Regions from separate parts of the Cryobacterium sp. TMT2-4 genome, predicted to be linked through region 2. Evidence: riboswitches for the same ligand, from Rfam matches in the RefSeq annotation. Region 2 holds a riboswitch; each other region holds the start of a gene.
The links. Region 2 has a riboswitch for thiamine pyrophosphate ahead of E3O54_RS16000 (MFS transporter). Riboswitches for the same ligand answer to the same signal wherever they lie in the genome.

Region 1: another riboswitch for thiamine pyrophosphate. It lies ahead of thiM (hydroxyethylthiazole kinase); the one in region 2 lies ahead of E3O54_RS16000 (MFS transporter).
Region 3: another riboswitch for thiamine pyrophosphate. It lies ahead of E3O54_RS03055 (ECF transporter S component); the one in region 2 lies ahead of E3O54_RS16000 (MFS transporter).

Annotation. Positions count from the first base shown of each region.
Region 1 covers NZ_SOGE01000041.1:3,629-12,741, reverse strand. The annotation lists gene E3O54_RS14790 (MFS transporter) at 30-1,244, shown strand; gene E3O54_RS14785 (GNAT family N-acetyltransferase) at 1,336-1,764, shown strand; gene E3O54_RS14780 (CPBP family intramembrane glutamic endopeptidase) at 1,834-2,583, opposite strand; gene E3O54_RS14775 (hypothetical protein) at 2,679-3,257, opposite strand; gene E3O54_RS14770 (TetR/AcrR family transcriptional regulator) at 3,323-3,910, shown strand; gene E3O54_RS14765 (hypothetical protein) at 4,040-4,879, opposite strand; gene E3O54_RS14760 (hypothetical protein) at 5,046-5,336, opposite strand; gene E3O54_RS14755 (hypothetical protein) at 5,542-5,826, opposite strand; TPP riboswitch at 6,108-6,201, shown strand; gene thiM (hydroxyethylthiazole kinase) at 6,195-7,001, shown strand; gene thiE (thiamine phosphate synthase) at 6,998-7,651, shown strand; gene E3O54_RS14740 (bifunctional hydroxymethylpyrimidine kinase/phosphomethylpyrimidine kinase) at 7,648-9,113, shown strand, end outside.
Region 2 covers NZ_SOGE01000046.1:53,957-65,210, forward strand. The annotation lists gene E3O54_RS15975 (hypothetical protein) at 1-719, shown strand, start outside; gene E3O54_RS15980 (class I SAM-dependent methyltransferase) at 1,572-2,165, shown strand; gene thiM (hydroxyethylthiazole kinase) at 2,655-3,455, shown strand; gene thiE (thiamine phosphate synthase) at 3,452-4,114, shown strand; gene thiD (bifunctional hydroxymethylpyrimidine kinase/phosphomethylpyrimidine kinase) at 4,111-4,971, shown strand; gene E3O54_RS16000 (MFS transporter) at 4,922-6,196, opposite strand; TPP riboswitch at 6,255-6,362, opposite strand; TPP riboswitch at 6,602-6,711, shown strand; gene E3O54_RS16005 (ABC transporter substrate-binding protein) at 6,889-7,812, shown strand; gene E3O54_RS16010 (ABC transporter permease) at 7,802-8,614, shown strand; gene E3O54_RS16015 (ABC transporter ATP-binding protein) at 8,607-9,401, shown strand; partial or broken gene E3O54_RS16020 (LLM class flavin-dependent oxidoreductase) at 9,398-10,713, opposite strand; gene E3O54_RS16025 (3-oxoacyl-ACP reductase) at 10,731-11,254, opposite strand, start outside.
Region 3 covers NZ_SOGE01000012.1:20,959-32,212, reverse strand. The annotation lists gene E3O54_RS03060 (ABC transporter ATP-binding protein) at 1-1,424, opposite strand, end outside; gene E3O54_RS03055 (ECF transporter S component) at 1,435-2,067, opposite strand; TPP riboswitch at 2,105-2,214, opposite strand; gene nhaA (Na+/H+ antiporter NhaA) at 2,575-3,948, shown strand; gene E3O54_RS03045 (hypothetical protein) at 4,389-4,721, opposite strand; gene E3O54_RS03040 (DNA polymerase IV) at 4,776-5,996, opposite strand; gene E3O54_RS03035 (TIGR03086 family metal-binding protein) at 6,194-6,757, shown strand; gene E3O54_RS03030 (hypothetical protein) at 6,787-6,972, opposite strand; gene E3O54_RS16190 (hypothetical protein) at 7,106-7,261, opposite strand; gene E3O54_RS03025 (hypothetical protein) at 7,301-7,465, opposite strand; gene E3O54_RS03020 (VIT1/CCC1 transporter family protein) at 8,012-9,028, opposite strand; gene E3O54_RS03015 (hypothetical protein) at 9,115-9,429, opposite strand; gene gatB (Asp-tRNA(Asn)/Glu-tRNA(Gln) amidotransferase subunit GatB) at 9,429-10,934, opposite strand; gene gatA (Asp-tRNA(Asn)/Glu-tRNA(Gln) amidotransferase subunit GatA) at 10,934-11,254, opposite strand, start outside.

The sequences.
Region 1 (9,113 bases), on a different contig from region 2:
AGCCGCGCCATTTATCTCGGAGCTTAACCATGCCCGCAACGACTCTGTCCGCGACCTACGCGGATGTTCTCAGACTCAAACACGTCCCCTTTGTTTTCTCGAGTGCCCTGACCGGACGCTTCGCTTATCCTCTCGTCGGTCTGCCTCTCCTCTTCGCAGTTGAACAAGTGACCCAGTCCTTCTCCGCCGCCGGTATAGCGGTCGGCGCATACGGGGCTGGTGCCGGTTTCCTCGCACCAGCCAGAGCCCGCCTCATCGATCGATTCGGACGCCGCCTTGTCCTCCTCCTGCTCAGCAGCGTTTTCGGGTTGAGCTTGGTCGCTCTCGCACTGCTCACGAGCTCGGGCGCACCAGTTTGGTTATGCGTGACGGTGGCCGGCCTCCTCGGCGCGTTCGCTCCACCGTTGGGCCCGACAATGCGGGTCGCCTGGGCGTCGTTGACCCCGACTCCAGTTCTCCTGAAAAAGGCTTTGAGTCTGGACGCAGTCCTCGAGGAGTTGCTCTACCTTGTCGGCCCCGCCTTGTCCGGCCTGCTCTTGGTCATCATCGAGCCGAGTACCGCCCTACTCATCCCTGCCGCACTGATCCTGGTCGGGACAACACTGATGATGTCTTCCCCCACGATGGCCGCGACCCCGGTCGACGCGTCACGCAGGGACGCAGCCAGCGCTGCGCCCCTGCTCACAGAACCGCGATTCATCGCGCTGCTCCTGCCGGTGCTGGCAGCCGGCCTTGTGGTCGGCACCGTCTACGTTGCGGTCCCGGCCATGATTGCTACCCTCGGTAATGCCGCAGCGGTGGGGGTTGTCCTCGCCCTGTTCGCGGCCGGCAGCGCCGTTGGAGGCCTTGCCTATGGCGCTCTTCAGATCACGGTGTCCTCGCAGCGCCAACTCGTGATCCTGGCGATATTGTTCATCATGGCCTCTGCCGGTGCTGGCCTCGCAACGTCGACGATCTCCCTGGGACTGGTCATTTCGGCCGCTGGACTCTTCCTTTCCCCGGTCATGATCGTGGCGTATTTTGCAGCCAACGATTTTGGTGGGACGACCCGACAGACCGAGTCAACAACGTGGGTGAACACCGCTCACAACGTCGGTGCTGCGGCCGGGAGCGCGCTCAGCGGCTTCCTCGTCGAGAGCTGGAACGTGAGTTCAACTTTCCTCACCACAGCTGCGGCAGCCGCCGTCTTCGTCGCTCTCAGCGCCGGCATCTCCGCGAGACTCTGGCGACGACCCTCCGCCTAATTGAATGATTGCAGGAACGACGGGCGGGCATACTCCTTGCATTACGGCGATTGGTCGGGCGCAGTCCGCCCAAGACCGATTAGATGGGCGGATGGATTCGAACTATAGGTTCTCAGCCGACGTTGCCGATATAGACCGTGACCAAGTGCACCGCTGGATCAGCGAACAGTCCTATTGGGCGCCAGGGAGGTCACGTGCCCGGCACGATGCAGCCATAGACGGCTCACGAAACTTCGGCGTCTACGACACCGAATCGAACAAGCAAGTCGCCTACGCGCGGGTCATCACGGATGGAGTGACTTTTGCATGGCTTTGCGATGTGTTCGTCGACCCCCAGGTTCGAGGCCGCGGCATTGGCGCTGTCCTCATCAAGGGAGTCTTGGAAGAGTTCGCGCCGCTTGGTCTGCGGCGCATCGCTCTCTCGACCAACGATGCGCACGGGTTGTATTCCAAATCAGGGTTCACCGCTTTGGGTATCCCCGAGACATGGATGGAACGAATCGGCAACCCAAGCGCTTAGTCATCAGCAGGCTTCGGGTCAAGAACACACCTATTCCCGCCTTTCAGGTTGGGTGTCAGAAGGGAACGCTCAGTGCGTCATTTCGGGTACCCGGTTAGACGTTGCTTCGCCAGCTCGTGGCATGATGCCGAAGGAGCCCTGGACGATGATGACGGCCGCAATCTCGACAAGAAGCCCGTTGCCTTGTCGGTCTCCTCCAAGGTGCATGATCGCGAAAGCAAACGATGCCAGAACGACGCCGCCCCAGCGTCCGAGGAGCGCTTCCGCCCGTGTCTGCAACCAGTACCGGTAAAACAGTTCCTCGCCCACGCCAGCGGTAAGCGCGGTCAGCGTTGCGCCAACGATTAGGTAGCCCAGGTCCACGCCTTGAAAAGTAGGGACCGCTATCCAGGGGCTCGCTTGCGAGAGGATTGTCCAGACCACAATGACAACAATCGGCGCCCACCACTGCCAGGCCATGCGGGGGCGGGCAATCTTGATATTGCGGCAAGATCTCCACACCAATGCTGCGGGTATCCCGTCCAGAATGACTACTTTGGCTGGAAAGTACTCGGCCGAGTCGTCAATTTCCGTGATGCCAATGACCAGGGGAAAGAGGACCGCGCATACCAGGAGCGCCATGCCGCTGCGTCGAATCGCACGGGCATTAGAAACCGTAGGTTCGAGCGCTGGAGCGCTCCACGGCAGTGCACGTGTCAGGGAAATTGCGACCAAGGGAGGCACGAGCACGACCCACAGAGGGGTGATCGGTGACCCGGGATCCGAGGATTGACGAATCCCGTCGGTTGAGAGAGTCAGTAAAACGATCAGTGCAAGCACGCCCAGCGCCCCGGCTGACCAGATGAGGACTCGACCGAGCTTGGTGACAGTCAGTCGATCGCTCCCCGGAGGCGCTGTCGGCAGAGTCACGGCTTCTACTGCTGCCCGGATGTGGCGTTCGCGTGCACGTCGACCAATGGGCTCAATGTCGGTCGCTTCTTCGGCCAGAGGTTATACCCGAGGGCCCACAACACTTCGATCGCAACGACCAGGAGGAAAATGCTGTTGAGGTCGTTGAGCGCGCTGGTTCTGGTCTCGTTATCGACGACCACGGTCAACAGCCAAATGGTCCCCAGAGCCACGGCCACAGCCAACGCTGTGCGCGCGACGTCTTTCCAACACTCGACCGCATAACCCCGCCCGTAGAGCTTGATCGGCTGCGGCCCATTCGCGAACCGATAGGCGAAATGGCGGTCGGCCCACGCGATCATCTTGTGCCCGTGAGCCACGGAGAAGCCGAGGTAGATCGCAGCGATCCCGTGGAAGACCGTCGCCGTCGCGCCCGATGTCAGATCCATCGCCGTGACCACGAGCAAGATGACGTCGACCACCGGCGTCATCGCCAGCAAGGTCAGTCCGGTCCTTTTCAGACGCAGCATATATCGGGCGACGAGACCCAATGCGATCAAAACCCAGAAGCTAATTTCGGAGGCGACGATGATGGCAATGATCATAAATCCCCCAGTCGATGCGTCTAGGCCCTGAAAACAAACTAGCACGCCCGTGCTAATATCAATTTATGGCGAGAACGATCGACCGGGACGCACGCAAGGTACAGCTCGCTCAAGCGGTGTGGCAGATCATCCTCGACCAAGGAATCAGCGCGGTATCGGTGCGCACCGTTGCCGAGCAGGCTGGCGTGGTGGTCGGCTCCCTGCGTCATGTTTTCCCCACCCGCGCTGAACTCCTGCAGTTCTCCGCCGAGCTCATGGTGCAGCGCGCCACCGACCGCGTTCTCGCTATTCGTGAAGGCTCGAACCCAGCGGAGTACGCGCTGGAGGTCCTGAAAAACTTCTTGCCTCTTACCGCTGATAGTCGCGCGGAACTCGAGGTCAATATCGCGCTGATTGCGGAAAGCCCTGCGTTGCCGCAACTTGTTTCCATCAGAAATCGCGCTTACGAAGAACTGGGGAACGGCTGCCTCCGACTGGCCGAAAAGTTGGCCTGCAGGCCCAGCGGCCCTGAACTGGTAGAACGAGCGCGCCATTTGCACGCCGTTCTCGATGGCCTTGCCATTCACCTACTCATGGAACCACCCGGAAACGACAGCACCTGGGCAACCGTCATCCTCGAGAAAGAGCTTGCACGCATCATCAGAAACCGCTGACCAGCACCTAATGCGGAGTCACCTGCGATCGGTGCATGCGGCCGGGCAATCCACGGATCCGTGCGGAGTTCCGCAAGAGGACCGTCTTACGGGCAAGAGCTTATGGTCTCGGCGTGGCTGACTCTCACGTCAGTGCGGCGATCGCAATTGGTCAGGGTCAGTGAGTGCCGTCTCGGGCGTGCAGCCTAATTCACCTGGCTGCAGCGTCACCGGGGGTGGGTAGACGTCGTCGACCGTCCCGTTCTCGCTCTTGATCAGGACGCAATCTTCGGCGGAACCGAACGCGACGCCGACCCGATCTCCAGCGCTGCTCACCTGGACGACGACCCGCGGCGGAGCGACGACCTCGAACTCGCCGGTCGGAGTGGTGAGTTGCGCGGAAATCGCGCCGATGATCGCGTCTACCGTCGCCGGCGAACCAGTCTGCACTCGCGCGAGAAGCACCGCCGATGCCACCTCGCGCGCGGTGTCCGACACGACAGGGACGATGCTGTCGTCGACGCGAGGCGTCACGATGGCGGCATCCGGTGGGCACCCGATCGGGTCGATGCCGTCAGACGATTCCCATGTGCCGACCTTGCCGTAGTAGTCGAACTCGATTCGGAAGCAAAAGGGGCCAGGCGCGCCCGTGGACGCGTTCTTGAGCCCTGGCACGAAAACCCGGAAGTCGAGGCTGCCGAACGGTTCGCTTAGGTCGGTCGACTGCCGGGTGTCGACGCCGACCAGCTCGATGTCCGCGCTGTCGCTAATGGCTTGAGCGACTGCAGCGCGCGCCCAGCCGTCGATGTCGTCGGGTCTCTCCCCGCCGATATCGCGCGCGAGGTCGGCCGCCCGCACTTGCGCGACGACCTCCGGGGTGGCGTCGTCCGTGGAGGCTGACCCGGTCGTCAACGATGTCGGCTGTGAGCATCCGGTTAGGGTTAGCGCGCTGACCGCCATGAGGCCAACGAGGCGGGGAGTTGCCGTCATGAGAAAGGATGGCCTCAAGCCGGGCAATCGTGGTCGCGTGCGGTGCCCATACGACGACGCGCCTAGGTCGCGAAGAACCATGAGGGTGACTCCAATTTGCGACGCCATAACGTGGAGCCTATTCCTCGACACACCTGAAACCGCGTCGTGGCTGTATGTCTGGCAGCTAGGGTAGGCCGCTGCAGGCCGACGTTGCGCTGATGGAGACGCCCTCGCTGGTGCCGCGGATGCGTAGTTGCAGACTATCGCCTGTGTAAATGTCGGTGCCTAATGCTCGATCGCTTCGGACGAAACCTTGTGCCTCCCATGCTTTCGCGATCTCGGTGAATATTTCTTCCTGGCTGAGGCTCTGCCCACTGACGGGAAGAAGCACCGAACCCGTCACCTTCATCGGATGCTGCCAGATTGCCCTGGCAGCCGAGTGACTGTCCCACATGTTCAACGTGAACGTCACCACAGCGGATGCACTTAGCTGTTTCTCTCTTGCGATCTCCGCGCGTCGAAACCTATGGGATACAAGACACTGACACCTGCTCCGGAGCGACGCGGGCATATAGCTAAATGCGCCAAATAGCGATCACAGAACGCCGCCACAGCGCGCTAAAGTCACAAACAAGATCGCCCGAGGCAACGTCGAGCGGGCGCGGATCAACGCAGCGACGTCACCACACACGCCGCCAATACCCGGCAAGGTCGTCGCCGAACTCATGTATGGCTTCTTGACCTACCTCTTCGTGGACGCTCACGAGAAAACCATCTGGGTTCCTCATCTCCACAAAGTCTTCCCACCAGGTACCGACAGAAACCCGCTTAATGACGCATTGGCCGCGCTGCGAGATCTCCGAAACAGAGTGGCTCACCACGAGAACATCCTCAACGGTTCTGAGAGCGAACGGCGCCGAATTGTTTACGTCATCCGGTTGCTCTCTGCTGACGCGCTTGCTCACTTCAAAGCCAACAGCGATGTAGCCACGATCCTGGCTGGCCGACCGTAGGGAAGCTTCTGAGACCAGGGTGCGGCGTCCTGACTCGTCCCCGGGCAGCATCAGTCATCTAATTCTCGGTGTCTCGCAACTAACGATGAATCCGCCGCCCATGGAATACGAGACGCTCGGCCAGCTCTTGGTGCGCTCGCGCAATGGCCTCGTTCCGTCGGCCAGTTGCCAAGATATTGGCCGCGTCCAACCATGAATTAGAACGAAGGCGCTGCGATACGCTGGTTCATAAGCCAAGTGACACGGGGTGCTCCACCTGGAGCTGAGATAACACCCGTTGAACCTGATCTAGTTAGTACTAGCGAAGGGATGTCGCGCAAATGCGCACGCCAGAAGAACTTATTTCATTCACCTGTTCAGCGCTTGACGAGGTGCGGTCCCGCCCGCCCCTCGTGCAGTGCCTCACCAATAGCGTCGTGGTGAACTTCACCGCTAACGTGCTGCTGTCGCTCGGTGCGGCGCCCGCGATGGTCGACATTCCGGGCGAGGCGGGCGCGTTCGCGCGGATCGCATCTGGGCTGCTCGTCAATCTCGGCACGCCCACCGCCGAACAACGCGACGCGATGGTCGAGGCCGTCACAGCCGCGAACGATGCTGGAACACCGTGGGTGCTCGACCCCGTTGCCGTCGGTTTCCTGCCGGTGCGCACGCCGCTGGCCTTCGCCCTTCGCGACCTGGGACCCACGGTGGTGCGCGGAAACGCGTCGGAGATAATCGCGTTGGCGGGCGCCGGATCCGGCGGCCGCGGGGTGGATTCATCCGACGAGGTGGATGCCGCCCTGGCCGCGGCGCACGCGCTGGCCGGGATGACCGGTGGGGTGATCGCCGTCTCCGGGCCGGTCGACATCATCACGGATGGCCGTGAGTTGGTGCACATCGACAACGGGCATCCGTTGCTCACCCGCGTCACCGGCGGGGGCTGCGCCCTCGGCGCGGTCATGGCCGCGTTCGCCACGGTCGACGCCGACAGGTTCTTCACCACGGTGGCCGCGGCCACGGTGTACACCGTCGCGGCCGAGCTCGCGGCAGAGTCCGCCGCCGGTCCGGGCAGCTTCGCTGTCGCCTTTGTGGACGCCCTAGCCACCGTCAACGCGCAGGACATCGCACGCCGGGCGGTGCTCCGATGATCCTCGACCTGTCGCTGTACCTGGTGACAGACTCGGGGCAGGCCGCGGCGGCCGGGCGCAGCATCGTGGACGTGGTGCGGCACGCCGTTGCCGGAGGCGTGAGCGCCGTGCAGGTGCGTGAGAAGGAGACCGCCGGGCGGGAGTTCCTCGACACCGTGCTGCGCATCGCGGATGTGCTGCCCGACACCGTGGCGCTGATCGTGAACGACAGGGTCGACGTGTTCCTGGCCGCCCGTGCCGCCGGGCGCCGGCTGATCGGGGTGCACGTCGGGCAATCCGACCTGCCCGTCGGCGCGGTGCGCGACCTCATCGGGGGTGACGCGGTGATCGGGCTCAGCGCATCGACGGATGCCCAGCTGCGCCGCGCGGCCGAGGATCCTGCCCTGATCGACTACGTCGGCATTGGCGCACTGCACGCCACACGCACCAAGAGTGACGCGCCCCCTGCCCTGGGGCTGGCCGAGTTCGCACGCCTGGTCGGGGTCAGCACGCTGCCGAGCGTGGCCATCGGCGGGGTCGGCCTGCGCGACCTGGCCGCCCTCCGTGAGTGCGGAGCGGCGGGCGTCGCCGTGGTGTCGGCGATTTGTGCGGCACCGCATCCGGAGCAGGCGGCCCGCGAGTTGCGAGCCGCGTGGGGCGTGACGGCATGACCGGCGCATCCCCCCGCATTGCCCGCGTGCTGAGCATTGCTGGTACCGACCCGACCGGCGGAGCGGGCATTCAGGCCGACCTCAAAAGCATTGCGGCGAACGGGGGCTACGGTATGGCCGTGGTGACCGCACTGGTCGCGCAGAACACCCACGGTGTGCGCTCGGTGCACGTGCCGCCGGTCTCCTTCCTGCGCGAGCAGCTGCACGCCGTGAGCGACGACGTCGACATCGATGCCGTCAAGATCGGGATGCTGGCCGACGTGAACGTCACCCGCACCGTGAGCGGGTGGCTCGGCCAAGTGAAGCCTGGGCTCGTAGTGCTCGACCCGGTGATGATCGCCACTAGCGGCGACCGCCTGCTAACCGAGGATGCTGAGGAGGCTCTGCGCGACCTGCTGAGCGTCGTGCACCTAGTGACGCCCAACATCCCGGAGCTGGCCATCCTTGTCGGTTCTCCCGTGGCGACGAGCTGGTCGGCGGTGCTGCGCCAGGCGCAGCACGTCGCCGAGACGTACGGGGTCCTCGTGCTGGCCAAGGGCGGACACCTCGCCGGTGACCTCGTACCAGACGCCCTCGTCGGCGCCCACACCGTGCGGGAGTTTCCCGGGCTGCGGATCGACACCCCGAACACCCACGGAACCGGGTGTTCTTTCTCCTCCGCTGTCGCGACCCGGGTAGCGGCTCGGGCCGGCACGGTAGGGCCGAGCCTGGCAGATTGGGGGGACGCGGTAGCCGAGGCGAAACTATGGTTGAGCGAGAGCATCGCCCACTCTGGCGACCTGCAGGTTGGCTCTGGCCACGGACCGATCCAGCATTTTGCCGGCCTGTGGCAGCGCGGCGGCCTGCACACCAGCCCCAGCCCGGCCCAGGTCGCCGAGGAATGGTGGCACGACATCCGTGACATCCGCACCGACACCGACGAGCTGCCGTTTATCCGAGCGCTCGGGGACGGATCCCTGAACCGGGACGCCTTCATCTGGTACCTCGCCCAGGATGCCCTGTACCTGCGCGACTACGCCCGGATGCTGGCCGTCGCGAGCCGGCTCGCCCCGACCGCCACCGAGCAGGCGTTCTGGGCGGCCAGCGCGCACGGCGCGATTGCCGCCGAACTCGACCTGCACTCCAGCTGGATCGCCGAGGAGACCCTGACCGGCGTGCAGCCCAGCGATACGACAACGGCCTACCTCAACCACCTGTCGACCGCTGGCGCGAGCGGCGACTACGGCGTCCTCGCCGCGGCGCTGCTGCCGTGCTTCTGGATGTACCAGGATGTCGGCACGCGGCTGTATCCGCTCTCGCACGACGCGCATCCGTACCGCAGCTGGCTGGACACCTACGCGGATGAGGAGTTCGCCGCTTCCACCGCACGTGCGATCAAGTTTGTTACCGCCGCCGCCGCAGCAGCGGCTGAACCGGCCCGGCGCCGCATGGCTCAGGCGTTCCGCGCCTCGGCCGCGCACGA
Region 2 (11,254 bases):
ACGACGGCAACGCCGCCGAATGGCGCCTAGCCTCCACGTTATCCACAGGTCCCAGTACAGTCCGGTCACAACCACTTAATAACCCCCGCCCCCCGCACGAAACCCTGTCGTCGCCAGAACGTTCCGCAGCTGAACTCTTTAACACCCGCACCCATCTCGTCGCATTGCTTGAGGAACAACTCATCGACCAGCGCCATGACCTCTTCACCCGCCGGGGCCTCGGCCACCTTGCTGGCAAGCTCTACGCTTTACTGCGCCAGCACCCGTCCCTCACTATTGACTCCGCTGCTCGCCTCCTGGGTGTCACTGCCAGGCACACGGCCACGATTCTCAGTCGTTTGCGGCGTCACAAGCTCTTGGTTGTTCACCGTGATGGGTGGGCTAGGTCGAAGCAGGATCTCCGGGACCAGGCGGCCCTGCAGCTGAACGTGCTGGGAACGCTGCAGGCTCGGGCGGAGCGGTATCGGATCGAGCGGGAGGTGTGGGCGTGGTGGCAAGCCGAACTAAGCACCATGATGTCAGCGCCCCGGTCCCGGCCGCGGCGCCCACATGTGTCGAGCCGGCCGTTGTTTGAAGCGAGCTCACCGGGTGAGCGGGTGTGGCCGAAGTATCCGCGGTCGAGTGATCAGCGTGGTGATCATCGTTCTGCGCGGGAGCTGGTGAATCTGGGTGTGTTGAGCCCGCAGAATCGTTGGCAGTATCTCGGAGACGCCGCCTAACCGCTAGGTGCAGCTTCGGAGGTTACAAACCGGTGTTCTTTGGCTGGACAGGGCGCATGGATGAGTCTGGATGGCCTTGTGTGTGGAGTTCCGAGGCATGGTGATTAGAGGTGGGCAGGTCTCCCACAAGCTGTCTCTCGGTTGCGGTGAGCACGGTTGTGTCGGCTAGAGACGCTCGAAGCTGCACGGCAGCAGTGATGGTAGCGGACCCGAGTGTTGGTCCGGCGTCGCTCGGGATAGATGCGAGAACCGCTTCACGAGTGCGATGGGATACCTGGAAGCTGCGTTCATGCGGTGGCATGGCAATGGGGATGAGGGTAGTCCCGCAGCTTTCCGCAGTGAAGATGTCAAGTGCGTCCCGCTTTGAAACGTCGAGCATCCCGGCTTTGGCTGCACGGTGGAGGGGACCGGCGAGAATGGTTGCTGCCGCCTCAGCAGAGGGAGTGGTTTGACCTGGTCGCCATCCTCGATACGCCAGCGAATAGAGGGAGGGGTTTGCGTACCGAAATCTCCATGAAGATTCCACGCACGCCGCAGGCCGGTGGTGGGATCCACGGCTACCTGCCTGGCAAGGCCCTCCGAGTGGTGCGCCGCGAAGCCATCGGCGGCGACAGCGTCACGTAGGCCTTGCTTGTCGCCAACAGGCGGTATACGGCGGGTGGCTGCACACCGGCCGCGCAGCCGACGGCGGAATTTGTCAAGGAGAATGAGGCCAGTGAAAGTTGTGGCGGCTCGTTTCGGCTCGGTGTGGTCTTCACAGACTGCTGGGCCGTTGATCCGGACGGTAAGGCATTTGATAACTTCAGTGAGGACGTAAAGGTGCAATAGTGTGCGTCAGGGAGGCTGGTGGTCATGCCGACAATGTCTGCTCTCGAAGGTGCGTTCTGCCGCAGTGCACCTTGGCGTCTGGCGGCGGGCCGAGTTGTCTTGTGGGCGACACAGGGTGTTTCGTTCACCGGTGACGTGCTTGAGATCGGAGGGGGTAGTGGTGCGACGGCCGACAGGTTAGCGCGGGCAAATCCGTCACTGCGCCTGACGACGACCGATTATGACCCCGTGATGGTTGGCGTCGCACGAAAACGTCTTGCAAAGTATCCACACGTGGCGGCGCGCCAAGCCGACGTCACACAGCTTCCCTTCGATGACGAAACTTTTGATTTTGTTGTAAGTTTCCTGATGCTGCACCACGTTGTCGATTGGGAGAAGGCAATCGCAGAGGTTGCACGTGTGCTCCGGCCGGGCGGCATTTTCACCGGTTATGACCTCACTGCTTCTCGAGCCGCTTCGTGGGTGCATCTGACCGATCGCTCCCCTCATCGGCTCATCGAACGCGGGGCCTTTGAACCTGTTCTCGGACAATTCAGACTCGATGCTAACGGGCTGAGGTACACCTTCGGCGGTCGAGTGATGCGATTCACTGCACGCAAGCTTGCATTGTCCACCTGAAATGAGTGGACGCGTGTCAGGCAGGTCCAGGCAGGTCCCGTTGATTGCGACAGACGTCGTCCCGTCGTGAGTTGACCCCAGATTGCATGGAGTCGCTCGCCGATTAGGATGTGATCGCCGAGTGGCGTCTCAGACTTTCGGGCGCTCGGGTGTTCAAGATCTACCAGTAGGCGGGCGGGTTCGAGCGGTGAGAGTCCGCACTGGACGAGGTGTGGGGCCGCTGGCATGCGCAGCAGTTGTATGCGCGCCAGGCTATTGGAGTCGAATTTTGCCCCGCCGCGGGCGGAGCTGGTGGGATCTTCCGCAGCTAGGAGACGGCGATGATCGGTGCGGCCAGCGCAGTCTCCACTCTATGAAGGGGCGGCCGTTTTGCAGTGTTCTAGACTGTGTACGGGCCGAATGTGCCCTGCTGAGGGTCGATGGTTTCCTGCTGCGGTTCGCAAACTCTTCCCGGCACACCCAGTTGATAAATCTGAGCGAGGACGTTGAATGAGGCGTTTCACGGCGGATGATGTTTGCCTGCTGCTGGCGCGGTTGCGGGAGAAAACACCTCTGGTGCAATGCCTGACCAACGCGGTGGTGACAAACTTCACCGCTAACGCGTTGCTGGCGATCGGGGCTGCGCCGGCGATGACCGATATCCCCATCGAGGCCGACCAGTTCGCCCGTATTGCTTCGGCCACGCTGGTGAACTTGGGCACTCCGCATGCGGAGCAGCGTGCAGGCATGCAGGAAGCGGCCCGGGCGGCGCACGAGATCGGTACGCCGTGGGTGCTCGACCCGGTGGCCGTCGGCGTCCTTTCGGTGCGCACCCGGCTGGCCGCCGATCTGCTGGCATACGCGCCCACTGCAATCCGCGGTAACGCCTCCGAAGTGATTGCCCTGGCTGGCCTAGGCCACGGTGGCCGGGGGGTGGACTCGGTCGATACCGCGGAGCAGGCGTTGGATGCCGCTGGCCGACTTGCCGACCGGTACGGCTGCATCGTCGCGATTTCTGGGGCCACCGATTTGATCACCGACGGAACCGATGTCATCCGCCTGAGCAACGGCCATCCCTACCTCACCCAAGTCACCGGTGGAGGGTGCGCGCTTGGCGCCGTAACCGCGGCTTTCCTCGCGGTCGGCGACGATCGTCTTGTTGCAACTGCCGCCGCGACGGCCGTGTATACGGTCGCGGCCGAACGGGCGGCGGTGGGCGCCGGCGGTCCGGGCAGTTTTGCCGTCGCGTTCCTTGACGCATTGTCGAGCGTTGACGGGTCCGCGATCCGGGCGTCGATAGCAATTTCATGACTGAGTTCAGTAGGGAGACTTTCACGCCAGGCGTGTATCTGGTCACCGACACGGCGTTATGTGGCAGTCGCGGGGTGGTCGAGACGGTGCGGGCGGCGGTAAACGGTGGCATCCAAACGGTGCAGATCCGGGAGAAAGATGCGTCCGCTGCCGACTTCTATCAGCTCGTGTTGCGCATATCCGAGGCTGTCGGTGGCCGGGCCGCTATTCTCATCAACGACCGGATCGACGTGTTTCTGGCTGCCCGCGCTGCGGGTGCCCGCGTGCATGGTGTCCACGTCGGCCAAAGCGACCTTCCGGTTGCGGCAGTAAGGATGATCGTCGGCGACGACGCGATCATCGGGTTGACCGCCAATACTGTCGATCATGTCCGCCAGGTGGCTCTCCTGCCGGATAGAACGGTCGACTACCTGGGTGTTGGTGTGATCCGGGCGACGGCCACGAAGGTGAACCATCCGGCGCCGATCGGCGTGGACGGTTTCGCCGGGGTCGCCGCCGTGGCAGGCCTGCCTTGCGTGGCCATTGGCGGAGTCATGCTGGACGACGTGGGCGAGCTGCGCCGGGCGCGGGCGGCAGGTGTTGCCGTGGTGTCCGCGATCTGTGCCGCGGCAGACCCGAAACGGGTGGCCGAGGATTTTGAGGAGGAGTGGAACCGATGATCCGTACCGTCTTGGCGCGCACAGTACCCCGAGTTCTTAGCATCGCTGGTACTGATCCAACCGGTGGGGCCGGCATTCAGGCGGACTTGAAGAGCATCGCCGCGCAGGGCGGCTACGGGATGGCCGTCGTTACCGCACTGGTTGCCCAGAACACCCACGGGGTGAGGTCGGTGCATATTCCGCCGGTGGCCTTCCTTCGCGAGCAGCTCGATGCCGTCAGCGACGACGTCACTATCGATGCGGTCAAGATAGGGATGCTCGGCAATGCCGAGATCGTTCAGGCCGTCGATGATTGGTTGGAGAAGGTGAAACCGCCGGTGGTGGTGCTTGACCCGGTGATGGTTGCCACCAGCGGCGACCGGCTGCTCGAGCCGGCTGCAGAAAGCGCCATGATCCGGCTGCTCAGCCGGGTCGACTTGGTCACACCGAACCTGGCGGAATTAGGGGTGCTGTTAGGAGAGCCGACCGCTTCGACCTGGCCGCACGCACTCGAACAGGGCACGCGACTCTCAGCGGCGCATAACGTCATTGTGCTGGTCAAGGGCGGCCATCTGGAGGGTGCCGTGTGCCCGGACGCGCTGGTGGATGCCACCGGCCAGCTTCCCGCCGGCCGGCAGATGATTGAGGTTGCAGCCGATCGGGTGGACACCACCAATACCCACGGAACCGGATGTTCAATGTCGTCGGCGATGGCGACATTGCAAGCCCGGCTCGGGGATTGGAGCGCCGCATTATCGATGACCAAGTCCTGGTTGCAGGAGAGTCTGGAACACGCCGACGAACTCGAGGTCGGTACCGGGCGTGGTCCTATCCACCACTTTCATCGGTTGTGGGCAGGCGGGCCGACCCAAGGCTGACCCGCACTGTTTCGGGGCCGGCCAGCGCGCCGGTTAGCACGAGCACTCCAGCCAGTGCGAGCAGCGCCGCGACGGCACCGTGGTCGCCGAGCACATTCTGCAGGGCCGGCAGATAGTACGGGTAGAGGGCTGGAATGACGATGGAAAGGCTGTAACCGACCCCGTAGCCGCTGGAGCGCACGGCAGTCGGGAAGCGTTCGGCTAGGTAGGCGCCGACCGGGCCGTAGCCGGAAACCGTGACGATCTGCAGCGCCACGACCAGCAGCACCAGAACCGTGGTGCCGGCGGCAGCGAAGATCGCCAGGAAGATTACCGGCCCTAGTACCGCTGCGATCAGGCCGAAGCCGATGAAGAAAGCGCGTCGGCCGGTGAACGTCGACAGGTGCCCGCAACCTGCCATGGTGACGGCGCTTGCGGCGGTGCCGCACATCATCGCGAACGATATGGTTTGTGCGCCCAGGTCAGCATCGACGCCAAGTTGCCCAGTCAGCACCGGGATGGCCATTGAAGTCAGCAACCACATGCCGCTCATCAGAATGAATACCTGCCACAGCGCTCGGCGGTGTTCGCCGATGAGAATTTCCTTCAGCGGGTTCGTGCGGTGTGGGGGGTGGGTCCACGTCGGGGAATCCTGAACCCGGGCACGATAGTAGGCGAGCATTCCAAAAGCGAGCATGGCGCCGAGCAGGAATGGGATGCGCCAGCCCCATACGTTGTAGCTGGCGGCGTCGAGCGTGCCGTGGAGTACGAACACCAGGCCGGCGATGGTGGCGTTGGCCCAGGGTGACATCCACATGATCAGCCCGCTGACAAGCCCTCGCCGTTCAGGCTCGGACCATTCCATCGCCAGTGGAACAGCCGAGGTGTATTCACCGCCGAGAAAAATTCCGCCGAGAAAACGCAGCGCCAGGATCAACAGGAGCGATCCGCCACCGAACACGGCGTGGCTGGGAACCAGTGCGATCAGCAGTGTCGTCAGCGCCACACCGGTGAGTGCGACCTTGGTCGTCGCCGTGCGGCCGATGCGGTCGGAGATCGGACCGAAGATCGCTGCTCCTATCGGCCGCCCGATCAGCGTCGCGACAAAGATCAGCCCGGCGTTGCTGACCAGGTTTTCCGACCCGAAGAGATGCGCCGCTGCCGGCGTCAGGGCGATGACGGGCAGGAAGATGTCGAATTGGTCCACATAGTTGCCGAGGATCCCGCCCCGTATGGCGCGGCGCATGCCTGGCGGTGTGGACGGCGGCAGTTGAGTGGGGGCAGAGGCGGTGCTGGGGTGGGCGTAACGCATCAACTTCACTTCCTTTGCCGGCATTACCCGGTAGGTTCAACGGTCGAAGCTGCCTCAGCTTCCTCTCAGCCCCTGCAAAAGGGCTCCCGTGTAGACGAAAAATAACATAGCACCCTGTGTCAGGGGCTGCGTTTAGCCATGTTTACGTTAAGCCATGGTCTTGCCCTTTTTTTCTGGTTGTGATTGTCTGCAAGCGCGCGCCGAGAGTGGGGATCCGGCGGCGACCTCGGCGGCGAACTCGGCGGAGTCGTAATGGTGATGTTCGATGACTTGGTATGCACGCATTGAGTGTGAACCAACACGTTGTTCGTCCAGGCTTGGCTGCTTCTTGGTTACACTCGTCTTGAACACGGGAGTCCGGTGAGCCGGGCTGAGAGGAAGATTATCAATCTTCGACCGTCGAACCTGATCTGGATCATGCCAGCGCAGGGAGGCAATTTTCTCACATCCCGTGCCCTGATATTCCTGCAATCAAGGAGGGCACGACAGTGCAACTATCCCTACTCAAAAGTACGCCCTCGCCGTGGATAACGGTAGGTGCGCTCGTTCTTGCCGCAGTGACAGTTCTAAGTGGCTGCGCCTCAGGCTCGGCGACTGGCACCGCTTCGTCAACCGCGTTGACTCCGGTGGCCTTCGCCTTGGACTGGACACCGAATACCAATCACACCGGACTGTATGTCGCTCTTGAGAAGGGCTACTTCACGCAGGCGGGGCTTGAGGTGAAGGTGCTCCCATACAGCCAGTCATCCACCGACGCACTCATCAACGCCGGCTCAGCTGACTTCGGTATCAGCTTTCAGGACACGGCCACCTTCGCGGCGGCAGCGGGTGTGCGCAACATCTCGGTGATGTCGGTGCTGCAGCACGACGCGACGGCGATCGGGGTCCTGGCCAGCCGCGACGACATTCGCAGCCCGAAGGACCTCGACGGCAAGACCCTCGGCCTGGCAGACCCCAGCGCAACCTTCCCCACCGAGGCGGCGGATGTCATCAAGAACGACGGCGGAACGGGCGAGTTCAGGAAAATCACGCTGGGCACCTCCGCCTATGAGGCCCTCTATGCCGGCAAAGTTGATTTCACCTCGGCATTCACCACCTGGGAGGGCATCGATGCCGCTCTTCGTGGCACCCCGATGAAGTTCTTCGCTCTGCACGACTATGGCCTACCGGACCAGTACTCGGTGATCGTCGAGGCAAACCGGGCCTGGACTGCCAAACACCCTGCCGCCACTGCTCAGTTCGTCCAGGCCCTGCAGAAGGGGTACCAGTACGCCGCCGATCGTCCGGATGCCGCGGCGAAGATTTTGATCGACGCGAACCCCGGCGTCTTCGAAAACACGGAACTCGTTTACCAAAGCCAGAAAAAACTGAGTGCTTCCTACCTCAAAGATGCCAACGGTAAAGTTGGCACCCAAACGGCAGAGACCTGGCAGCAGCTGGCCGATTTCCTCTACCGTGCCGGCCTCTTGGCCGACGAAGACGGCAAACCACTCACCACGGCGCTGGACGCATCAACACTGTTCACCGAGCACTACCTCAGTGAAAAATAGCATCACCGTGAAGCGGGCTACAGCGCCCCGCACGACGGTATTCTCGGCGCTAGCGCCTCCCGCCGCGATCCTCGTCGCGTTCGTGATCACCTGGCAGGTGGCGGTGATGGCAGGCGGAGTGCAGCCGGCGATCCTGCCCTCCCCGCAGCGCATTCTTCAGCAGGGCTGGGAGGCCCGCACTACGATTTGGGACAATACGCTCCCCACCCTGCAGGAGACGTTTCTCGGCTTCGCCGTCTCTCTGACCGTCGCTTGGACGCTGGCGATCCTGATCGACTTTTCGCCATGGCTGCGGCGAGCACTGGTGCCACTGCTGGTGGCATCCCAAGCCATACCCATCATTGCGATCGCGCCGCTGATAGTCATCTGGTTCGGATTCGGTATGCTGCCCAAAATCATCGTCATCGCCCTGGTGACATTCTTTCCAGTCACGGTCGGCCTGATTGACGGCTTCAACCGCACCGATCGAGAAGCGATCAATCTGCTGCGCAGCATGGGGGCCAACCGGTGGAAGCAGTTCGTGTATGTGCGTCTTCCGTCGGCGCTTCCCTCGTTCTTCACCGCCCTTCGAATCGGAATCGCCTACGCCGTCACCGGTGCCATTTTTGCCGAGTACGTCGGCGCCGAGCGGGGCCTGGGCATTTATATGGCGATGATGAAGAACTCGTTTCGCACCGATCTTGTGTTGGCTGCCGTTGCGGTGACCGCGCTCGTGAGCGTGTGCCTGTTCCTGTTGACCTACGTCGCCGAACGGGCAATCATCCCTTGGCATTCGAAGGAACGCAGGAGCTGGCATGGCTGAGGCGACTCCCCCGAAGATCGAACTGCGCGGAATAGGTAAGTCTTTTCCGCTCGGCCGCGGGCAGGTGAGGTCGGTTCTCGACGACATCGCCTTCTCGGCGCAGCCCGGCGAATTCGTTGCCGTGATCGGTCCTAGCGGATGCGGGAAGAGCACCATGTTCAACATCATGGCCGGCCTGGAGACGGCCAATTCCGGCGAGGTCTTGGTCGACGGGGATGTCGTCACCGGTCAACACGAACACTTCGCATACATGCCGCAGAAGGATTTGTTGTTCCCGTGGCGCAGCATTCTGGAGAACACTTCCCTCGGCCTCGAGGTTGCGGGGGAAACCAAGAAGACTGCCCGAGCACGGGCGGGCAGTTTTTTCGCGGCCTTCGGCCTGTCCGGTTTTGAAGATGCACATCCTTACGAACTCTCCGGGGGCATGCGCCAGCGCGCGGCCTTGCTGCGCACCGTGGTGCAGGGCAGAGATGTCCTGTTGCTGGACGAGCCGTTCGGGGCCTTGGACTCTCTCACCCGAACCGACATGCAGTCCTGGTTGCAGGGGGTGTGGTCTCAGAACGCCTGGACTGCGGTGCTGATCACCCACGACATCCGTGAGGCGATTTACCTCGCCGACCGGGTGGTCGTCCTCAGCGCGCGGCCGGCATCCGTGCGGCTGAACCTGACCATTGACCTGCCCCGGCCGCGCGAGGTGTCGATGACCACCTCGGCAGAGTTCGCCGGATACGAACGCACGCTCCTGGCGACCCTGCACGAGGAAACTCTCCCGCCCAGAGGACCCTAAACCGCAGCGCCGACCGTGGGGCGTTCCAGCCCCAGGTGCCCACGCAAGGTATCCGCGGTATAGCAGGTGCGGAACAGACCGCGCCGTTGCAACACAGGGATCACCCGGTCCACGAACTCATCCAATGATTCCGGCAGCAGCGGCGGCATCACATTGAAGCCGTCCGCGGCACCGGAACGAAACCACAACTCGATTTGGTCGGCGATCTGCTCCGGCGTTCCGACCATGGTGCAATGCCCACCGCCGGCGGCGAGCCGGCCCAGCAACTGCCTTACCGTGGGCTGCTCAGCCTGGATAATTCGTAGGATGGTCGCATACCGACCCTGCGGCCCAGTGAAGCCGGCCAGCGGCGGCAGCGGCGGCACCGGCGCATCCAAATCCCAGGTACTGCAATCCTGTTGCACGAACGTTCCCAGCTGCGCGAGCGACTGCTCGGTCGGCAGGAGGGCATCGACCTCCGCTTGCTTCGCCCGCGCCTGCGCCTGTGTGGACCCCACATAAGTGACGAGACCGGGCATGATCAACACCGCATCCGGATCGCGTTTGGCTACGGCAATGCGCCGTTTCATATCCTGGTAGTACTCCTGTCCGCTGGCGAGGTCATATGCCACCGCATAGATACCTTCGGCATAACGGGCGGCCAGCTCCCGGCCAGGGACGGAGGCGCCGGCCTGAAACAGCACCGGTCGACCTTGCGGCGGGCGCGGCACCGTCAGCGGGCCATCCACCCGGAAGTGTTCACCGGAGTGGCCGATCGCTCGCACCCGGGCCGGGTCAGATAGAGACCTCCGCGGTCCAGGATCAGAGCATCGTCCTCCCACGAATCCCACAATTTCAGCGCCACCTCGATGAACTCGGCCGCCCGGCTATAGCGCTGATCGTGGGAGGGCAGCATGTCCATTCCATGGTTGCGGGCTTCGGCGTCAAACATGGAGGTCACCACGTTCCAGCCGATGCGCCCTTTACTGATGTGATCCAGGGATGCAAGCATGCGCGCAGCGTGGAAAGGGGTGTAAAAGGTCGCCGAGACGGTGCTGACCAGCCCGATCCGGCTCGTCGCCCGCGCCATCGCTGCCATCGCCGTCAGCGGCTCAAGAAACCACCGCGGGCCGGTACTCACATCGCCGACGGCTTGCCCGTCGGCGAAGAAAACGGCGTCAAAGAGGCCACGTTCGGCGCTTCGGGCGAGCCGTTCGTAGAAACTGATGTCTCCTAACTCTTCGATGGGCGACTGCGGCCGCCGCCAGGCGGCGCCGTGGTGGCCACAACCCATGAGGAACGCATTGAAGTGAAGCTGGCGCGGGGCTGACATGACCGGCGCGGCCCTAGTTAGTTCATCACCAGGCCGCCGTCGACTATCAGGTTCTGCCCGGTGACCGACCGCGCCCAGGGGGAGGCGAAAAAAAGTACCGCATCCGCAAATTCGGCCGGGGTTGTCACCTTGCGTAGCGGGGTGGAGGCGGCGATGAAGTCGAACACGTCCTCGGGGGTGGCCGCGCTGGCATCCGTGGTGCGCAGCAGCCCGCCGGAGACCATGTTCACGGCGATGTTGTGCAGGCCGAGGTCCGAGGCAAGGGTGCGGGTCAGGGAGAGCATGGCGGCCTTGGCGGCAGTGTAGTCGTGGTAAGGCACCACCGGGTTTTGGAAAAGGTTGGTGCCGATGTTGATGATGCGGCCGAACCCGGCCTCGCGCATGCCGGCCAGTGCCTGCTGGGTCGTGTTCAGGGCACCGCGGACACTGCCGGAGAACTGCGTCTCGAACTCGTTCCAGCTGATGACGGCAGCGCCGGAGCGGGCATCGCCGTTGAAGCTGAAATCGGCCAACGCGTTATTGACCACCGTTGTCACGGTGG
Region 3 (11,254 bases), on a different contig from region 2:
GAGACGGCGACCACCGCGGTGCCCTCCCGCAGGAGTTCGTCGAGCAGGGCCACGATCTCCCGCCAGGTGCGCAGGTCCTGGCCGAAGGTGGGCTCGTCGAGCATGAGCAGTCGTGGCTGGGTGGCCAGCACGGTGCCCACCGACAGCCGACGTTTCTCTCCGCCGGAGAGGGTGAACGGGTTCGCCTCGGCCAGGTGGTCCAGGCGCAGGCGCTGCAGCACCTCGTCGACCCGGGCATTGATGTTCGCCTCCGGCCGTTTGAGGGCGCGCGGCCCTACGGCGAGTTCGGCCCGCACGGTGGCGGCCACGAACTGGTGCTCCGGGCTCTGGAACACGGTGCCGATGCGGGTGAGCAGCTGGCGGGACTTCCAGCGGATCGGTTCCTCGTCGGCCCCGCCGGCGAACTCCGGGCTCGCGAGAACCGCTCCCCCGGCCGGTTTCAGCAGGCCGGCGAGGGTGAGCATCAGGGTCGATTTGCCGGCGCCGTTCGGTCCGGTGACTGCCAGAGCGGTGCCGGCGTGCACCGTGAGGTCGATGTCCCGGGCGAGCACGTCGGCGCGCGTGCGCGCGACCGCGAGGCCGGGCGTGCGGAGCAGAGGGACCGAGCCGGGCGCCGACGCCGAGCTGGTCTCGCGCCGCGATGCAGTCAGGCCGTTGCCCCGCCCGGGCACCCAGACACCCTCGGCCGCGAGCCGTTCCCCCTGACTGGTCAGCACGTCGTCGGGATGGCCGTCGGCCAGCACTCCCCCGGCCGCGTCGAGCACGATCACCCGGTTCACAAGGTTCTGCCAGACGGCGACCCGATGTTCGATCACGATGAACGTCGCCGCGGAGTTCTCGAGCACGCGGGCAACGGAATCGCGCACATCCAGCACGCCTCCAGGGTCGAGATTCGCTGTGGGTTCGTCGAGCAGCAGCAGCCCCGGCCGCATCGCCAGCACCCCAGCGAGGGCGAGGCGCTGCTTCTGTCCACCCGACAGCGACGACGTCGGATGGCTGAGCGGCAGGTTCAGGCCGACCATGTCCAGGGCGTCGCTCACCCGGCGCCAGATCTCTTCGCGGGGCACCCCAAGGTTCTCGCAGCCGAAGGCGACGTCGTCGCCCACCCGCGCCAGGATCACCTGGGAGTCAGGGTCCTGCAGCAGCAGCCCGGCCTGGCCGCGCGCTGCGGTCGGCTCGGCGCCGTTTACAAGCAGCTGACCGCGCTGCTCGCCCTCCTCGTCGCCGCCGAGAACCCCGGCGAGGGCGTGCAGCAGAGTGGATTTGCCGGCCCCGGAGGCGCCGAGCAGCAGCACGCGCTCGCCCGGCTCGATTCTCAGGTCGAGGCCGTTGACGGCCCAGCCCCGCCGCCCGGCATGCCGCCATCCCCAGCCGCGGGCCACGACGGACGCTCCCGAGACGGATGCCGCTGCTGCCGGTGTCATCGCCGTCCCCCTAGACCTGGGTGCGGTTCGATCGCCCGGCGGCGAACCGCGACAGTGCCCCGGTGCGGGCGAGGCCACGCATGGCCAGCCAGGACAGCAGTCCGGCCACGACAATGCCGGAGACGATCGAGGAGGCGGTGTAGATGGTGATGAAGGGAACGGCCGATCCGGGGTACCAGAGCAACAGGTCGTTGACGGCGAGGGCAAGGCCGGCACCCGCGCCGGCGAGCAGGGCCACGACGAGGCGGTAGTTGGCGTAGAAGAACAGCGCGAAGACCAGCTCCGCGCCGAGACCCTGCACCAGGCCGGAGACCAGGATGGTGGCTCCCCAGGCGGTGCCGCCGACCAGAGTCGACACGACCGCCGCCAGCAGCTCGGTGTAGAGCGCGGCGCCGGGTTTGCGGATGATGAGGCCGCCGAGTACGCCGGCGAACAGCCATCCGCCGCCCAGGAGAGCCTGCAGGCCCGGCAGCAGCGGGGTGAGCAGGCCGCTGAGCGGGTTGTACGCCTGGTTCCAGACGACGAAGATGAGCCCGCTGGCCACGCCGATGACACTGGCGATGACGATGTCGACGACCCGCCACCGGAAGTTACGCGGCTGGCGGGACGTGGTGGAGGTGAGAAGAGTTGTTGTAGCGTGCACTGGTCGTGCCCTTTCCGTAGATGGTTCCAGGGCACGGGAACGAGAAAATTTGCCTCCCTGCGCTGGCATGATCCAGATCAGGTTCGACGGTCGAAGCTTCAGAAGCTTCCTCTCAGCCCGGTTGACCGGACTCCCGTGTTCGATTCAAGTATAGACCTCGGCCTAGACTCGCGGGATGGAGTCCTCGCCTCGCCCCCGCATCACTGTCGGGCGCGAATGACGTTCACCGTTCTCCTGATCCTCGCCGGGCTGTTGCTTCTGTTGCTGCGCCACTTCATTTTGCGGCGACGACGGATGCGACGCGGGCTACCCGTGCGCGGACCCTGGCACATCCCCCGCAGTTGGCGGGAAGGGCCGGGCTCCCGCCAGCGGCTGGGACGCTGGCGGTGTAGCTGGCGCGGGCGGCGTTGACCGCCCGAACGCGGTACGCTCGACGTGGTGTGTCGGGAAGTCTGGTCGACAGCAATGTCCGTGTGCCACAAAATCCTGATTGACTGAGGCTCGTCCATGCCGAAACCATCACCTCTTCCTCCCACCCCGAAACTTAACGTCTTTCGCCGCAGCAGCTATCCCGAGTACCTGCACGTCTCGACGATCCTGCGCAAAGAGACCGTGGGCGGCGCTCTCCTGCTGGTGGCGACGGTTCTCGCGCTGACCCTGGCCAACACCGGGGCGTCCGATTTCTACTATGCGGTGCGGGACTTTCAGATCGGCTACGAGCCGTGGCACCTCAATCTGAGCCTCGGCGCGTGGGCCGCCGACGGACTCCTGGCGATCTTCTTCTTCATTGCCGGGCTCGAACTCAAGCGTGAGTTCGTCGCCGGCGATCTGCGAACCTTCAGCCGCGCGGTCGTCCCGGTCGCCGCGGCCGTCGGCGGCGTTATCGTTCCGGCTGTGATCTTCACCGCGATCGTGTTCAGCTCGGGGCCGGAAATGTTACGAGGCTGGGCCATCCCCACCGCCACCGACATCGCCTTCGCCGTGGCCGTGCTCGCCGTGATCGGCTCCAAACTGCCCAGCGCTCTGCGCATCTTCCTGCTGACCCTGGCCGTGGTCGACGACCTGCTCGCCATCGCCATCATCGCCTTCTTCTATTCCGGCGACCTCCAGCCTGTTCTGCTGCTGCTCGCCATCGTGCCGCTGAGCCTCTTCGCCTTTCTGGCGCATACGCACTCCTATCTGTTCGGCACCACCAGGTGGGCCGCGGGCGCCGTTCTGCTGCCGCTCGGCCTCGCCACCTGGGTTCTCGTGCACGGCTCCGGCATCCACGCCACGGTGGCCGGAGTGCTGCTCGGCTTCGCCGTGCCCGTGCTGCGCAGCCGACGTGGCGGCGGACCCGACGCCGGCCCGGGCCTGGCGCAGAACCTCGAGCACCGCATCCGCCCGCTCTCGGCCGGTTTCGCCGTGCCGGTGTTCGCGTTCTTCTCCGCCGGGGTCACGATCGGCGGCGTGTCAGGCCTGACAACGGCCCTCACCGACCCGGTCGCGATCGGAATCGTCGTCGCCCTGGTGGTGGGCAAGCCGGTTGGCATCATGCTCGCCACCTGGCTGGTCACCAAGACCACCCGGGGCGCCCTTGACCCGGACCTGGCCTGGGTGGATGTGATCGGCGTCGCCATGCTCGCCGGTGTCGGCTTCACGGTGTCGCTGCTGATCAGCGAGCTGGCTTTCGGGCAGGGTAGTCCGCACGACGAACACGCCAAGGTGGCTATCCTGACCGGTTCGCTGCTGGCGGCACTACTCGCGACCGTGGTGCTGCGGAGCCGCAACCGGCACTACGGGCGCATCGCCGCCAAAGAGGCGCTCGACGCCGACAACGACGGCGTCCCAGACGTGTTCGGGGCCGATCCGGCTCGCGACGAGCGGTTCGGCGGGCACTGACAGGGCCGGAGCGCACCCAGCCGCTCAACTCCCTCAGCCGGAGTGTCTGCTGGTCGTCACGGGCGGAACGCCGTGCCCGGCACCGAACCAATTCGACGGAGATTCATCGATCAACACCCGTTTTTGAGCCCAAATGCGCTGTTCAGGGCACAATCTCCGTCGAATTCGTTCGGGACGGATGTGCCGCAGGTCCGCGGACTCGAAAGACGCGGCGGTTAGAGCCTACGTTCATCCACCGCGTCGCTGTCCGCGGGAAAACGCGCGTCGGAATCGGGAACAAGCGCAACGGAGCCCGCGATCCGCGAACCCCCCTCAACCTCGGCCATGGAGACTCACTCATCGAGCTGGCCGGCGGGCACTGATAGCGCCGGAGCGCAGTCAGCAGCCCGACATCCTCAGTCGGAGTGGCTGGGCGACCGGGCGGCTGGGAGCCTTCGCTGCTAGCGTTTGAGGGCGCGGACGACGCGGGAGATCGCCTTGCCGGCCACCCAGAGGAACGGGATGCCGACCGCGAGCAACGAGATGACGTTGGGCTCGAAGCGCACCGTCGTGCCCGATTTGACGTAGGCGCCGATCGGCAGGGATGCCCCGCCGCCCCCGCCGCCGGACCCGCTGCCGGTGGCGGCGGAGTCACCCTCGCCACCGCCGAAGCCGTAGTAGACGAGAGCAACGGGAATCAGGGTGACGCCGTCCACCTGGACCGGATCACCGTAGGCCGACCTGACGCCGGCGGTACGAGAGATATCTGCGAGCTTCTCTGGAAGGCTAGTCATGGATTCAGGCTACCCCCTGTCTGGTTTGCGGTTGCCTGATCAGAGTGGGCCTGATCAGGGTGTGTCCGGATCCAGCAGCGACGCCGGGCGCACCGTGCCGCGCCCGAACCTTGCGGTAACCGAGTCCACGGCCCGTTCGGCTCCCCGCCAGTCGTCGTCGGGGTCCCAGAGACCGGTGCCAGTGCCGTCGCCACCGCTGAGCTGCTCAACGCGCACGCCGATGAGGCGCACCCGGATGCCGGAGGCCGCCAGAGCCTCGAAGCTGGCAGCCACCTCCTCGTAGATCCGGCGTCCGACGCTGGTCGGTTCCGACAGGGTGCGGGAGCGGGTGACGGTGCTGAAGTCGGTGTAGCGCACCTTGAGCACCACGCAGCGGCCGACGAGGCCTGCGCGGCGCAGCCGGGCAGCCACCGCAACGGACTGCCGCAGCAGTTCGCTACGGAGCCGGGCGACATCCGTCACGTCGTATTCGAAGGTGACCTCGTGGCCGACACTTTTCTCCTCGTGCTCCACCGTGACTACCCGAGGGTCCCTCCCCCAGGCAAGCTCGTGCAGCTTGCGGCCCGACGCGTCGCCCACGCACTTCTGCAGCACCGCGAGCGGGGTGCGGGCGAGGTCACCGACCTGACGCAGGCCCTGCCCGAGAAGCGCCTGCTCGGTCGTGGCGCCGACCCCCCACAGGGTGCCGACGGGCAACGGATGCAGGAATGCGAGGGTCTCGTCGGCGGGGATCACGAGCAGGCCGTCGGGTTTCGCCCGGCCCGACGCCATCTTGGCGACGAACTTCGTGCTCGCCGCGCCGACCGAGCAGGTGAGCCCGGTTTCGGCCTTGACCCGGGCCCGGATCTTCGCGCCGATCTCGGCCGGGGTGCCATGCAGGCGCCGGGCACCCGCCACGTCGAGGAAGGCCTCGTCGATGCCCAGCTGCTCGACCAGCGGCGTGAACTCTTTGAAGATGCGCATCACCCGGTCGGAGTATTCCTTGTACCGCCCCATGTGCGGTTCGAGCACCACCGCCTCCGGGCACCGCCGCAGGGCGAGCGCCATGGGCATGGCCGAATTGACGCCGTAGCGCCGGGCCACGTAGTTCGCCGCCGTGACCACCGAGCGCCCGGACCGGTGCCCCACGATCACCGGGCGGTGCACCAGTTCGGGGTGATCGAGAAGTTCGACTGACGCGAAGAACGCGTCCAGGTCGATGTGGAGCAGGGTCGCGGTGCTGTCGTCGACCGCGCCTGTCGAGACCGTGCGATCGCTGCCGTCCTGCCTGCTCATGCGTCCTGCCTGCTCATGCGTCCTGCCTGCTCATGGAGAGACCCTAACCCGGACCGGCGACAGGCCGCGACCGATTCCGCGACGGGAGAACGTAAACAGCGCCGGGGCGGAATGCACGGTGACGGAATGCACGGTGACTGATGCCGGTTGTAGCGTTGCAGGGGCATCCGTTCCACCCGTTCTACCGAGGGAGTCCCATGACGCATGACTGGCTTGCGCTGCAGAAACAGGCCGCCGAAGAGTTCGGGGCCCGCGTCGACGTGATCACCGACTGGGCCGCCGCCACACCGGACACCGAGTGGACCGTGACCGAGTTGGTGCGCCACGTGGTGCTGGAACAGCAGTGGGTCCCCGCGCTGCTGCGCGGCCTCTCGGTGCTCGACGCCCGGCGCTCACTCACCCCGCTGGGCCCGGACCTCGCGAAGGAATGGGCCATCTATTCGGCGCTGGCGGCCGCAGCCTGGGCAACGACCCCGGCCGACGCACCGGTGACCCTGTCGTATGACACGGTAGCGGCATCCGACTACCTGCGCGAGCAGGTCTCCGACGTCACGATCCATTCCTGGGACCTGGCGCGGGCAACGGCCGCCGACGAGTCCCTCGACCCGGCCCTGATCGAGGCGGTCTGGACGGTGTTCGAGCCCCAGCGGGACACCCTCGAGGCCAGCGGCCTCTTCGCCTCCCCGATACCATCCGACGAGAACGCGCCGCTGCAGACGCGGCTGCTCGCCCTGACCGGCCGGGATCCGCGCCGGCCGTAGCCCGCGGGCTGCACCTGCCAGGCGTGGGGCTAACGGCTCTCCTTTTCCGAGCCGGTAATGCGTTGGGCGATGTAGATCGAAACGATCGACACCAGCACCAGCACCAGCACCACGGCGATGACGTTGACGATCGGTGCCTGGCTGGGGCGAAACAGGTTGTCCAGAATCCAGATCGGCAGGGTCTTGATGCCCGCCCCCGCGGTGAAGATCGTCACCGTCTGGTAGAGCGAACCGGAGCACGGTGATGATGTTATCGAGCGTCCAGGACCGTGTGGTGGTGCCCGTGAAGCTGTCGACCGTCCACAGAGAGGTGATCAGCGGGGCGGCGAGGGCAACGAGGGCAACGATTTAGATCAGGCCGAGCCAGAGCAGAGGGGTGGACAGCATCAGCGTCAGGCGAAGCCGCGGATGCCGGCTCAGCGTGATCGAACCCCGCCGGGCGAGCGTGTCCCGGTGCGGCGGCACCGGCATCCGTTGCCCCGGCGACGCCGTGTCACCCGTCATGATTCCTCCGATTCGGCTCGGCCGGATGGGGATGCCGCGCTAACCCTTGATCTCCTGCCAGGCGGTCGTCCAGTCGGAGTAGTCGGTGCACTTCACATCGGTGCGGCCGTCGAGGCAGTCCTCAATGGGAGTGGACCAGTACCAGATCTGCGCCGCGTACTCCTCGTCGCCGGCGTGGGAGATCTCGCACTGGTCGGGGTTCACCGTGAAGTCGCAGGCGCTCTCGTTGCCGCCCAGCCCGGAGCACCCGTCGCGGCCGTAGTCACTTACTTCGGAGATTGTCGCAACACGCCGCCCAGACCGGCTCCCAAACCGGCGTTTCCCCAAAAATCTCCGTAATACCGTGAGGACGGATGCGGGTGGCGCGCCCCATCACGGATACCCGAAGCAGGCCCCGCAGCGAGCACCACTCCTCCTCCGCAATATGAGTTTGATCGGGTTATCCACTGGGCGCTGACGGTCGCCGACCTGGGGCATCGAATGTCAGTGGGTACCCGTAACGTCTCCCTCATGAAGCCTATTTATAGCGAGCAGTCCGAGACCCGGTGGAGCTCCGTGCCCCTGCCCGGCAGAACCCTGCAGTGGACCTCACCGACCGGGCGCACCCTCCTCAGCGAACCGGCCACGAACATCCGTGCACCGGAAAAAGGGCCGAATCGGAGCCGGCCGTGCGGCAGGCGCACACGAAGCAACCGGCGCCGTTCTGAGCGGAATTGCGGCCACCTCAAGCACGGCGGCTCGGGAGCAGCGTTAGGCGATCGAGGTTCCGAAGAGAAGACCCAGCAGATAGGTGACGCCGGCAGCACCGAAACCGATGATGAGCTGACGGATGGCGCGCCGCCAGGGCGGCCCGCCCGAGAGCAGCCCGACGATGGCGCCAGTGGCCAGCAGGGCGAGCCCCACGAGCACGGCTGCCGCGATGACCGCGGTGATCCCGTCGAGGCCGAACAGATACGGCAGCACCGGCAGGATCGCCCCGGAGGCGAAGAAGCAGAAGCTCGACGTGGCCGCTCCGATTCCCGTGCCGATGGCTTCGTGCTCGTCGACCGCCGGAGCCAGGCCGCCGGTCTTCTTGACGTCGACCGGGCCGGTCGCGATGGCCACCGTGCGCAGAACCTCGCGTGCATGGATCTCCGCTTTCTCCGGGGGCATCCCCTGCGCGCGATAGACCAGGGTCAGTTCGTTCGCAGCCAAATCGAGATGGGCCAGCACGTTCCGGGAGGCCGGATTCGGCGTTGAGGCTTCGAGCAGCTCACGCTGGGACCGTACCGAGACATATTCGCCGGCACCCATCGAGAGTGCCCCGGCGAGAAGACCGGCGATACCGGTGAAGAGGATCGTGGCGGCGGGCACTCCGGTGGCGCCGATGCCCAGCACCAGGGCCAGGTTGCTGACGAGGCCGTCGTTGATCCCGAAGACCGCGGCTCTGAACGTGCCAGCCAGCCGCTGCCGGCCGCGAGCGGCCAGCCCACGCACGACCTCCTCGTGGATGCGCTCGTCGGCGGCCATGGTGTCTGTGGCGTCGGCATCGGCGTCATACGGGGAGCGGGCCTCGGCACGCTGGGCGAGGGCAAGCACGAAAACCGATCCGAACCTGCGGGCCAGGAACCCCAGGAAACGGGTGCGGATCGCGCCCCGGTGTGGGGCTCCGACCTGGTCACCGAGAAGGTGCCGCCAGTGCTGTTCGTGGCGCCCCTCGGCGTCGGCCAGAGCCAGCAGGATCTCGCGCTCCTCGCCACTACGGCGTCCGGCGAGGTCGCGGTACACCGTCGCTTCGGCCCGTTCGTCTGCCAGGTAGCGGCGCCAGCGACGGATGTCCCGCGCGGTGGCCGGGCGCTTCTGCTCCACGACGGTTACGCCTCGGGGGCGGCTTCGAGCGAGCTCTGCGCCACCCGAGCCGACGCGTGCGGGCCAGAACCGTCGAGACCGTAGAAGGGTTCGTCGAATTCCACGATCCATACGGTTTCCCGTCCGGAAACGGGGGCGTACAGGGCCGCGCCCTGGAGTTCTCCGGCCGCCACAATCACGCCGCTCGGGTCTTCGGCGTCGGCGTCCGGATACCGACCACGGTCCAAGCGCACCACGACCTGCGCTCCCACACCGAGGGCACCCGGCTGGGAACCGGGGTACCCGTCGGCGGCAGGTTGGCGCGTGTTCCCGAGGCCCATTACTCGGCCGCTCCGGCACGCTCGAGCACGAGCTCGCGCACGCGCGCGGCATCCGCTTGTCCGCGCATGGCCTTCATAACGGCGCCGATCACGGCTCCGGCCGCCTGAACCTTGCCGTCGCGGATCTTGGCCAGAACATCGGGCTGGGCGGCCAGAGCCTCATCGATCGCCGCGATCAGCGCGCCATCGTCCGAGACGACCGCGAGACCGCGGGACTCGACGACCTCGAGCGGAGTGCCCTCGCCGCCGATGACGCCCTCGAGCACCTGCCGGGCCAGGCGGTCGGTGAGCGTTCCGGCCACGACGAGTTCGATCAGTGCGGCGACCTGCGCCGGCTGCACAAGCGAGTCGGCGGACACACCGGAGGCGTTCGCAAGGCGGGCAACCTCGCCGGTCCACCACTTGCGGGCGGCCTGGGCTGCGGCGCCGGCTGCGATGGTTGCCTCGACGACGTCGAGGAGGTCGGAGTTGACGACATCCTGAAATTCGAGGTTGGCGAAGCCCCATTCGGCCTGAAGCCGCTTGCGGCGGGCGGCCGGAGGCTCCGGCAGGGTGGCGCGGAGTTCTTCCACCCATTCCCGCGACGGGGCCACGGGAACGAGGTCGGGCTCCGGGAAGTACCGGTAGTCGTCGGCGTCGGACTTGGGCCGGCCGGCCGAAGTGATGCCGGTGTCCTCATGCCAGTGCCGGGTCTCCTGAGTGATGGTTCCACCGGCGTGCAGCAGGGCCGCCTGACGCTGGATCTCGTACCGCACGGCCCGCTCGACCGAACGCAGCGAGTTCACGTTCTTGGTCTCGGTGCGCGTACCGAGCACATTCGAGCCGCGCGGGCGCAGGGACACGTTCGCGTCGCAACGCACGTTGCCCTCTTCCATCCGGGCGTTGGAGACGCCGAGCGCTTTCACGATCTCGCGGATGGCGGCAACGTAGGTGCGGCCGATCTCGGGTGAGTCCGCCTCACCGCCCTCGATCATCTGGGTGACGATCTCGACCAACGGCACTCCGCCGCGGTTGTAGTCGACCAGCGAGTAGTCGGCACCCTGGATGCGACCGGTCGCCCCACCCACGTGGGTGAGCTTGCCGGCGTCGTCCTCCATGTGGGCGCGCTCGATGTCGACCGTGACCAGGCGTCCGCTTTCGAGTTCGATCGTGAGCTGACCGTTGAACGCGATCGGCTCGTCGTACTGCGAAGTCTGGAAGTTCTTCGCGGTGTCCGGATAGAAGTAGTTCTTGCGGGCGAACCGCGAGTATTCCGCGATCTCACAGCCGAGGGCGAGCCCTAAACGGATGCTCGATTCGATGGCCTTCGCGTTCACCTGCGGCAGCCCTCCGGGCAGACCCAGGCAGGTGGGGCAGGTGTTGGTGTTGGCACCCTGGCCGAATTCGTTTGCGCAGCCGCAGAACATCTTTGTTTTGGTGTTGAGCTCGACGTGCACCTCAAAGCCGAGCACCGGCTCGAACAGTTCCAGGGCCTTGTCGTAGTCCATCAGTTCGGCCTTCTTCATCAGACGGCTCCCTCTGTGCTCGTGAACGCTGTGCTTGTGGCTGTGCCGGCGAACATTTCTCTCCGCGCCAGTTCCGGCGCCCGGCTGAGGAGGGTGTGCCCCCAGGATGCTTCGAGCAGCGCCTCGACGGCGGCTCCGAAGCTGTAGAGACGAGCATCCATTTTCGCGGGCGCCATGATCTGAAGGCCGACCGGCAGGCCGTCCTCGGGCGCGAGTCCCATCGGCAGGCTCATGCCGGGGACCCCGGCAAGGTTGGCCGGGATCGTGGTGACGTCGTTGAGGTACATGGCCATCGGGTCGGCCATCTTCTCGCCGAACTT